Regions from separate parts of the Agrobacterium bohemicum genome, predicted to be linked through region 1. Evidence: riboswitches for the same ligand, from Rfam matches in the RefSeq annotation. Region 1 holds a riboswitch; each other region holds the start of a gene.

What was found. Region 1 has a riboswitch for thiamine pyrophosphate ahead of thiB (thiamine ABC transporter substrate binding subunit). Riboswitches for the same ligand answer to the same signal wherever they lie in the genome.
Region 2: another riboswitch for thiamine pyrophosphate. It lies ahead of ATO67_RS08330 (hydroxyethylthiazole kinase); the one in region 1 lies ahead of thiB (thiamine ABC transporter substrate binding subunit).
Region 3: another riboswitch for thiamine pyrophosphate. It lies ahead of thiC (phosphomethylpyrimidine synthase ThiC); the one in region 1 lies ahead of thiB (thiamine ABC transporter substrate binding subunit).

The regions. Positions count from the first base shown of each region.
Region 1 is NZ_KQ961025.1:186,486-189,744, forward strand. It holds gene thiP (thiamine/thiamine pyrophosphate ABC transporter permease ThiP) at 1-321, opposite strand, end outside; gene thiB (thiamine ABC transporter substrate binding subunit) at 331-1,344, opposite strand; TPP riboswitch at 1,387-1,496, opposite strand; gene ATO67_RS06560 (ABC-F family ATP-binding cassette domain-containing protein) at 1,554-3,259, opposite strand, start outside.
Region 2 is NZ_KQ961026.1:193,920-197,178, forward strand. It holds gene iolG (inositol 2-dehydrogenase) at 90-1,082, shown strand; TPP riboswitch at 1,164-1,267, shown strand; gene ATO67_RS08330 (hydroxyethylthiazole kinase) at 1,331-2,068, shown strand; gene thiE (thiamine phosphate synthase) at 2,058-2,714, shown strand; gene thiD (bifunctional hydroxymethylpyrimidine kinase/phosphomethylpyrimidine kinase) at 2,711-3,259, shown strand, end outside.
Region 3 is NZ_KQ961025.1:64,749-68,007, forward strand. It holds gene thiC (phosphomethylpyrimidine synthase ThiC) at 1-1,421, opposite strand, end outside; TPP riboswitch at 1,522-1,633, opposite strand; gene ATO67_RS06035 (acyl carrier protein) at 1,799-2,050, shown strand; gene ATO67_RS06040 (acyl-CoA dehydrogenase family protein) at 2,050-3,231, shown strand; gene ATO67_RS06045 (amino acid--[acyl-carrier-protein] ligase) at 3,236-3,259, shown strand, end outside.

The DNA.
Region 1 (3,259 bases):
GAGCGCGCCTACGATAACGGGCAGACCCATCGGCACCGCCATCAGCCTGACGATCCAGATACGGCCGGGAAAATCCCGCTGGCGGGCGAGAGCTAGCGCCACCGGCAGCCCGAGAACGAGGGAAATCATCGTGGATAGGGATGCTTGCCAGAGCGTAAACCTTAGAATGCGCAACGTGTAGGTATCGAACAATGCGGCCGATGACGCCCCGGCATCGAAAGACAGCAAGGCCGCAACAGCAAGGCCCATGAACAGCAGAACCGCAGCAAATGCCACCGCTCCGCTATAGATGAACCTGCGACTGTCGCGACGCTGTATCATGGCGGATGATTACTTCACGCTCATGGCCGTAAGCCATTCGTCGATCCATGCCTTGCGGTTTTTCGCCACCACTTCCGGGTCCATCAGGAATGTCTTCGTAGGCTGGACCAGCTTGGAGAAAGCGTCCGGCAGCGGCGCAGAGGTTGCGGCTACCGGCATCATCCAGTTGTTTTCCGGAATGGCATCCTGAAAACCTGTGGTCAGCATGAAAGCGAGAAACTGCTTTGCCAGTTCCTTTTCAGGCGCATTCTTCAAGATACCGGCCACTTCGATCTGGATATAATGACCCTCCTCGAAACTGGCCGCCTGATAGCGATCCGTCTTTTCCGCAACCATATGATAGGCAGGCGACGTGGTGTAGGATAGCACCATCGGCACTTCGCCCTTGGTGAACAGGCCGTAGGATTCCGACCAGCCGGGAGTGACGGTCGGCACGCGGTTCTTGAGTTTAGCCCAGGCTTCCGGTGCCGTGTCGCCATAGACGGATTTCACCCACAGCAACAGTCCGAGGCCCGGCGTCGATGTGCGCGGGTCCTGGATCGCAATTTTCTGCGATGGATCGCCCTCGACCAGTTCCTTGAGGCTTTTCGGTGGATTTTTCAGCGTCTGCGTGTCGTAGACGACGGCGAAGTGGCCATAATCATAGGGCACGAAGACGTCATCCTTGAAGTCACCCGGCACCTTGGCTGCGGACGGATCGACACCAGATACCTCGAAAATACCGGTCTGCTTGGCTTCCGCGATGAGATTGGTATCAAGGCCGACGACGACATCCGCCTTGGAGCCGGGGCCTTCCAGTTTCAGCCGGTTCAACAGCGCAACACCATCGGCAACGCCCACGAAATTGACGGTGCAGTTGCACGTTTCTTCAAAAGCAGCCTTCACCTTGGGACCTGGACCCCATTCGGAAACGAAGCTTTCGTAGGTATAGACCGTCAGCGTCTTTTTATCTTGCGCCACGGCAATAGCGGGCAGCAAAACGGACGCAGCGACAAGCGAATGCAGGAAAAAACGACGATACATCAAGAGCACCTCCTCGAAATGGGCAACGGGGAACAGGCGTCTGAATGGAAGCCGTCTAATCCCTCCGCCGGTGTTAACCGGATCAGGTTCTTCGGGTTGGCCAAACCTCTCAGCCTTGTCCCGGATAGGACAAAGCACCCCGTTAGATCTAGGCAAATGTGTAATCGGTGATCAGTGAATTGGCAAGATGGCGTTGACACCACCGGCCTTTAGTTTTCCAGTTGCTCCCGCAACATTTCCAGCTCCAGCCACTCTTCTTCCATGGTCTCAAGCTTTTCGCGCAGCTTCGACATCTCATTTGCCAGCGTATTGAAAACGGTCGGGTTCTTGGCAAACAAATTGGGATCAGCCATGCGCTCTTCTCGCTGGGCGATCTCCAACTGGGTCTTTTCCATCTCCCTGGGCAGATTTTCGAGCGCGAATTTCTGCTTGAAGGACATCTTGCCTTTGGCTTTAGCGGGTTCGGCGCCTGCATTCGAAACAGATTTTGCCTTTTCCTGCTTTTCAGCTCTTTTCTTTTCGTCCGAGGCACCTTTGCGCTGCGCCATCATATCCGAATAACCACCAGCATATTCGATCCATCGGCCATCCGGTGCATCCGGGTTTACGGGTGCAATGGTGGAGGTGACGGTCCGGTCCAGAAAGTCACGGTCATGGCTGACGAGAATGACAGTGCCGGAAAAGCCGGAGACGATCTCCTGCAACAGATCGAGCGTTTCAATATCGAGATCATTGGTCGGCTCATCGAGGATCAGAAGGTTCGTCGGGCGGGCCAGAATGCGCGCCAGCATCAGGCGCGCGCGCTCCCCACCGGACAGATTGCGGATCGGTGTGCGGGCCTGCTCCGGCTGGAACAGAAAGTCCTTCATGTATCCGGTTACGTGTTTCAACTCGCCATTGACCAGAAGGTTTTCACCGCGCCCGTCGGTCAGGTAATGCGCCAGCGTATCGTTCGGGTTCAAATCCTCACGCTTCTGGTCCAGCGTCGCAACTTCCAGATTGGTACCGAGCTTGACCTTCCCCGTGTCAGGCTCGAGCTGCCCGGTCAGCATCTTCAAAAGCGTCGTCTTGCCGGCACCGTTCGGCCCAACGAAGCCGATGCAATCGCCGCGATGAACACGCAGCGAAAACGGTGCAACGATGGTACGCTCCCCATAAGCCTTGGTAATCTGATCCGCTTCGATGACGAGTTTGCCGGACTCACGGCCCTCAGCCGCCGTCGCCTGCACGGAACCCGTCGGCCCCTTATGGCCGCGGTAGTCGGCGCGCATCGCCTGAAGTTCGCCCACGCGGCGCATGTTGCGCTTGCGGCGCGCGGTCACGCCATAGCGCATCCAGTGCTCTTCACGCTCGATGGCCTTGCCGAGTTTGTGCTGTTCCAGCTCTTCCTCTTCCAGAACCTTATCGCGCCACTCTTCGAAATGGCCAAAACCACGACTGAGGCGGCGCGCCTGGCCGCGATCCAGCCAGACGGTGGAATTGGACACTTTCTCCAGAAAGCGACGGTCATGCGAAATCAAGACGAGCGCGCTGCGCGTCTGCTGCAATTCACCTTCCAGCCATTCGATTGTCGGCAGGTCGAGATGGTTGGTCGGCTCGTCCAGCATCAGAATATCGGGTTCCGGTGCCATCACGCGAACGAGTGCGGCGCGACGTGCCTCACCGCCCGAAAGGCTCGACGGATGCTCCTGCCCAGTCAGCCCCAGATGTTCAAGCAGATAGGTTACGCGGTAAGCGTCATCTCCCGGTCCCAGACCCGCTTCGGCATAGGCCTGAACCGTCTCGTAACCTGCAAAATCCGGTGCCTGATCAAGATACCGAATGGTGGCCGAAGGATGCCGAAAAATCTCCCCCGATTGCGCCTCGACCAGACCGGCGGCGATCTTCATCAGCGTCGATTTACCGGAGCCGTTGC
Region 2 (3,259 bases), on a different contig from region 1:
GCTCTAGCAAGATGGAACGTATATTCCAAAAAGGTCCGATGTTCGCATCGATGTTCTACGGACCGGAACCACCATATCGGGAGGAAACGATGGTTACGAGATTGGCTTTGCTGGGCGCCGGGCGCATCGGAAAAGTACACGCCAAGGCGATTGCATCTGACAAACGCGCCAAACTGGTTGCCGTTGTCGATGCGTTTGCCGATGCTGCGCAGGCAATTGCGGATGAAACAGGCGCCAATATCAGCACCATTGATGCCGTGCTGGAAAACGCAGATATCGATGCCGTCATCATCTGCACGCCAACCAATACCCACGCCGATCTGATCGAGCGTTTCGCGCGCGCAGGTAAGGCGATCTTTTGCGAAAAACCGATCGATCTTGATGTCGCACGCGCGCAGTCCTGCATAGATGTCGTTAAGGAAACCGGTGCGAAGATCATGCTCGGCTTCAACCGCCGGTTCGATCCGCATTTCCGCGCAGTTCGCAAGGCCATCGATGACGGTCAAATCGGCAAGGTTGAGATGGTGACGATCACCAGCCGCGATCCGGGTGCGCCGCCACCGGAGTACATTAAGGTATCCGGCGGCATCTTCCGTGACATGACGATCCACGATTTCGACATCGCCCGCTATCTGCTGAGTGAAGAGATCGTCAGCGTTTTCGCCACGGGTTCCGTTCTGGTCGATCCCAAGATCGGTGAACTCGGCGATTACGATAGCGCCAGCATTATTCTAACGACTGAAAGCGGACGCCAGGCAATCATTTCAAACTCGCGCCGCGCCACCTATGGTTATGATCAGCGTATCGAAGTTCACGGCTCGCTTGGCTCGGTTGCCGCAGAAAATCAGCGCCCGGTGTCCATCGAAGTCGCGACCAAGGATGGCTACACCCGCCCACCGCTGCACGACTTCTTTATGACGCGGTATACGGCAGCATACGCAGCGGAAATCACTGCGTTCATCGACGCCATAGAAAATGACGTCGCACCTTCGCCTTCCGCCCAGGATGGCTTGATTGCGCTGAAGCTGGCGGATGCGGCGCTGAAGTCGGTACGCGAAAAAGTACTCGTTCAGATCGCCTGATCACATTCAGGAAGACGCGGCTTATCAGCCTTGCGTCTTCCTGAATGTCATTGACAGCACACTCAAAAAACGACACTTTCCAGACATTCCGAGGGGAGCATCTTAACGATGCTGAGATGGCGCTGAGCCGGACCCTTGAACCTGATCCGGGTCATGCCGGCGTAGGAACGGAACAGTCGCCAACGGCATGCTTTTCTTTTCCGCGCTGAACCTGGGTCTCCGTGATTGTATCTGGAGTTCAATGACCCATGTCGAGTTTTCCAACAGCACAAACCGCAGCAGACCTTCTTGCGCGGTTGCGGCAACGGCGACCAAGGGTTCATTGCCTGATGAACACGGTCGTTCAAAAGTTCACCGCTGATGGCATTACCGCCATTGGCGGTATTCCTTCGATGACCTCCTCGGAAGAAGAAATCGAAAGCTTCGTCTCAACGGTCGACGCCCTGACGATCAATCTCGGCACACTGGACGCGGCGCGCCGCAAGGTCATTCGGATGGCAGTCGAAATTGCCAATGCCCATGGCAAACCATGGATCGTTGATCCCGTGCATTGCGACTACTCACCGTCGCGGCTGGATTTTGCCCATGAACTGATTGCGTTGCGGCCCACCATCGTGCGCGGCAATCTTGCCGAAATAGCGATCATCGGTGATGTCGGCACAGCGTTACGCATCCAGACAGGACCAGAAGACCTGCTTCAGAACACCCATACGAAGGCCAAGATCAGCAACGGCCATCCATGGATGGCAAAGGTTACCGGCACCGGCTGCCTGTCCGGCGGAATTATTGCCGCCTTCATGGCAGTGGAGTCCGACGCTATACTGGCAGCAGCGGCAGCGCTGACCGTGACGGGTGTATCGGCAGAGTTGGCGGCGATCCACGCACGCGGCCCCGGATCATTCGAGGCAGCATTTCTGGATACGCTCTACGCCATAGAGCCCAGCGACATTCTTTCCCTCGCAAGGATTGCTCACCATGAAAATTGATTACAGGCTGAACGCTCTGGTAGACGCATCGCTGGCCAATATCGCGCCTTTGCAGGAGCTTGCGACTGTCGCAGCACGCCACGGCGCGACGATCATCCAGTACCGGGACAAGCATGCCTCGACCCGGCAGATGATCGAGCAGGCGAAACTCATTGTCGACGCCTTGAAGGCAACGGGCGTTCCGCTTGTCATCAATGACCGTGTCGATGTTGCACTCGCTTCAGGTGCAGACGGCGTCCATCTTGGCGCGGACGACATGGATGCCGAGACGGCGCGGCGCTTGCTGGGCGAAAATGCAATTATTGGCCTCACCGTCAAAAACACGGCAGATGCGGAGCGTGCGGCTAAAGCACCGGCAGACTATGCCTGCATCGGTGGTGTTTTCGAGACGGTTTCCAAAGTAAACCCCGACGCGCCGGTGGGGCTGGATGGATTTCGGGAATTGCGCAGCTACCTCAGACACGCCCGCCCTGAAATGCCGGTCGGTGCTATCGCAGGCATTACCCTCGATAGGGTTGCCCCGTTGGTCGACGCTGGCGCAGATGGCGTCGCGGTTATTTCGAGCCTATTTCGTGCTATAGATATTGCTGCCGCAACCGGCAATTTCCGCCGTCAGGTAAACGTCGCTCTGGGAGTGCACGAATGACGTCCATCGCTCTGACGATTGCCGGTTCCGACAGCGGAGGCGGCGCAGGCATTCAAGCCGACCTGAAGACATTTTCGGCACTCGGCGTTTATGGCGCCAGCGTCATCACCGCCATCACAGCCCAGAACACCCGTGGCGTGTCGGCCGTCGAGGATATTTCCATAGCAATGATTGCCGCACAGATGGAGGCCGTTTTTCCTGATCTCGCCATCGGCGCCGTCAAGATTGGCATGGTTTCGCGCATCGAAACCATCGAGACGATTGCCGAACATCTTCGCATCACGAACAAACCTGTGGTGCTGGACCCGGTTATGGTCGCGACATCCGGCGACCGCCTGCTGCAGGAAGAAGCCATCGAAACCCTACGCACCGCTTTGCTGCCTTTGGCCATGCTGGCGACCCCGAATCTGCCGGAAGCAGCGCTTCTCAGTGGCCACCCCATAGCGACAAAGCCCCAAGACGTTGTGCGTCAGGCGGAAGCGATCCTCAAGACTGGCGTTCAGGCAGTACTCATTAAAGGGGGGCATAGTGGCGGGTCGGAAAGT
Region 3 (3,259 bases), 120 kb from region 1:
GTGACATAACAAAGCATCGCGGTACCAAACCAGCCGATCATCGCCGCACCGATGCCGGAGGTGATGTGGTCATAGCCCGGCGCAATATCGGTTGTCAGAGGCCCAAGCGTGTAGAAGGGCGCTTCGCCACAGACCTTGAGCTGCTTGTCCATGTTTTCCTTGATCTTGTGCATCGGCACATGGCCGGGGCCTTCGATCATGACCTGACAATCTTTAGCCCAGGCGATCTGCGTCAACTCGCCCAGCGTTTCGAGCTCGGCAAATTGTGCCGCATCGTTTGCATCGGCGATAGAGCCGGGCCGCAGCCCATCACCCAGCGAAAACGACACATCATAAGCGCGGCAGATGTCGCAAATCTCTTCGAAATGCTCGTAGAGGAATGATTCCTTGTGGTGATGCAGACACCACTTGGCCATGATTGAACCCCCGCGCGACACGATGCCGGTGACACGGTTGACGGTGAGCGGGATGTAATGAAGCCGCACGCCAGCATGGATGGTGAAGTAATCGACACCCTGCTCAGCCTGCTCGATCAGCGTATCGCGGAAAACCTCCCAGTTCAGGTCTTCCGCAATACCGTTCACCTTTTCCAGCGCTTGATAGAGCGGCACGGTTCCAATCGGCACCGGCGAATTGCGGATGATCCATTCGCGAATGTTGTGAATGTTGCGGCCGGTGGAGAGGTCCATAACGGTATCGCCACCCCAGCGGATGGCCCAGACCATCTTGTCGACCTCATCCGCCATGGAAGACGTGACGGCCGAGTTACCGATATTGGCATTGATCTTGACGAGGAAGTTACGTCCAATGATCATCGGCTCCGCTTCAGGGTGGTTGATGTTGGCAGGGATAATCGCCCTGCCCGCCGCCACTTCCTGACGCACGAATTCAGCCGTTACGAGATCGGGAATATGTGCGCCAAAGCTCTCACCATCGCGGGCCAACGTTTCCTTGGCTGCTTCGCGTCCAATATTCTCGCGAATGGCAATAAATTCCATCTCAGGCGTGATGATACCCGCCCGCGCATAGGCAAGCTGCGTGACAGCTTTGCCGTCCTTGGCCTTCAAGGGCTGGTGGCGGAGGGAAAACTCCGGCGTCAAACGCTCGCCGGTGGCAAAGCCGTTGTCTTCAGGTTTAACATGGCGGCCCGCGTAAGCTTCGACATCGCCACGCGCAACAACCCAGTCATGACGCACACGTGGCAAGCCACCGTCGATGCTGACTGTGTGGGATGGATCGGTGTAGGGACCGGAGGAATCGTAGACTGTAACCGGTGGTTCGCCCGCCGTGGGATGCACGGCGATTTCGCGCATGGGTACGCGGATGTGAGGGTGGATGATACCCGGCTTGTAGACCTTGGTCGAAGCGGGTAGCGGGCCGGTGGTAACGACAGGGGTAGGATTTTTAGTGGCAATGTTCATCGTGAGGCTCCAAAGCAAAAACAGTGGAGACCCAGTTCGAGCATGAAGACGAAAAACCACGTGAACGAATAACGACGCATTTCGGCAAAGCCGAACTGCTGTTCCCGCGTTTGCACCGTCCCTACGCCAGTATGAACTGGATCAGGTTCAACGGGTCACTGCGCGCGCTAGCAGTATCTCAGCCCCTTGCCGGGACTCCCCTGGTGAATGCCGCAATCAGAAACCCGACGCAGAAATTTGTCAAGTCATCTGTGGATGGTTGTCGAAAAACAGAAAGTTACACTAAGTTAACCCATCCATTTATTCGAATGTTATTTTTTGGAGCGTAACTCCAAGAATGCGTTATGATGACGCGCTGTGAAGGGAGACTACTCAGAATGAATTCAACTATTCGTGAAATACTGTCGAAATTCGGCCAACTCCCGGTGCCCGTCGATACCATCGAAGATGAGGCTGACCTTTACGCAGCTGGACTTTCTTCTTTTGCATCCGTGCAACTGATGCTTGGCATAGAAGATGCATTCGACATCGAATTTCCCGATAGCATGCTCAACCGGAAGTCTTTCGCCAGCATCAAGGCCATCGAAGACACGGTCAAAACCATTCTTGATGGCAAAGAGGCCGCGTGATGAACGTCTCCGTCGCCCCGCCTGATGCGACGCTCTCGGCGCGCGCCTCCCGTGTCGCGTCGATCGCCGCACGGCATGCCGACGATGTCGATACCGCCGCACGTTTTCCAATAGAAGCCGTTGATGCGCTTCGTTCGGAACGGCTTTTAGGCATTCAAGTACCTGTTCATCTGGGCGGTGAAAGTGCAAGCATCGCGCAAATTGCCGATATCTGCTGCATTCTCGGCCAATCCTGTTCCGCAACGGCGATGATCTTCGCGATGCACCACATCAAGGCCTCCAGCCTTGTGGAACATGGCGAAGACAGTGAATGGCATGTTGCCTTCATGCGCCGCGTGGCATCAGAACAATTGCTTTTGGCGTCTGCCACCACCGAAGGCGGTATCGGCGGAAACATGCGCAATTCCATCTGTGCCATCGAAGTTAACGGTCCCGACTGCACCTTGGAAAAAGACGCCACCGTAATTTCCTATGGCACGCATGCCGATGCCATTCTGATTACCTCGCGTGCCAATGACGCAGCGGCACCCAGCGATCAGGTCATGACCGTTTTCCTGAAGGACCAGTACACGCTCGAACGGACCCATATTTGGGACACGCTCGGCATGCGCGGAACCTGTTCCGATGGCTTCCTGTTCAAGGGAAGCGCACCTTCCGAGCAGATTTTCTCCAAGCCTTTCGCCGAAATTGCAGCGCAATCCATGCTGGCGACATCCCATCTTTTGTGGAGCGGCGTCTGGTATGGAATTGCCTCTGACGCGGTTTTGCGTGCACAAGCCTTCGTTCGTGCAGCGGCGCGCAAATCGCCCGGCGTCACGCCACCAGGTGCCATTCGTCTGGCAGAAGTGTCGAGCAAGCTTCAGACCGTCAAATCGAACGTCATTGCTGGTCTCAAAGCCTATGAGGCCACCAAATCCGATCCCGACAAGCTGATGTCGATGGGGTTTGCCATCGCCATGAACAACGTCAAGATTTGCTCGTCGGAAACCATTATCGAGATCATCAATCACGCCATGCTGATCTGCGGCATCATGGGCTACAAAAACGGTACGCCTTATAGCCTCGGTCGTCACCTGCGTGATGCGCATTCGGCGCAACTGATGATCTCCAACGACAGAATTCTCAGCAACTCCGCCAATCTCCTGCTCGTCCAGAAGCAGGACACCAGCCTTTCGGGATAAGATCATGGACATGCAAACATCTTTTCTC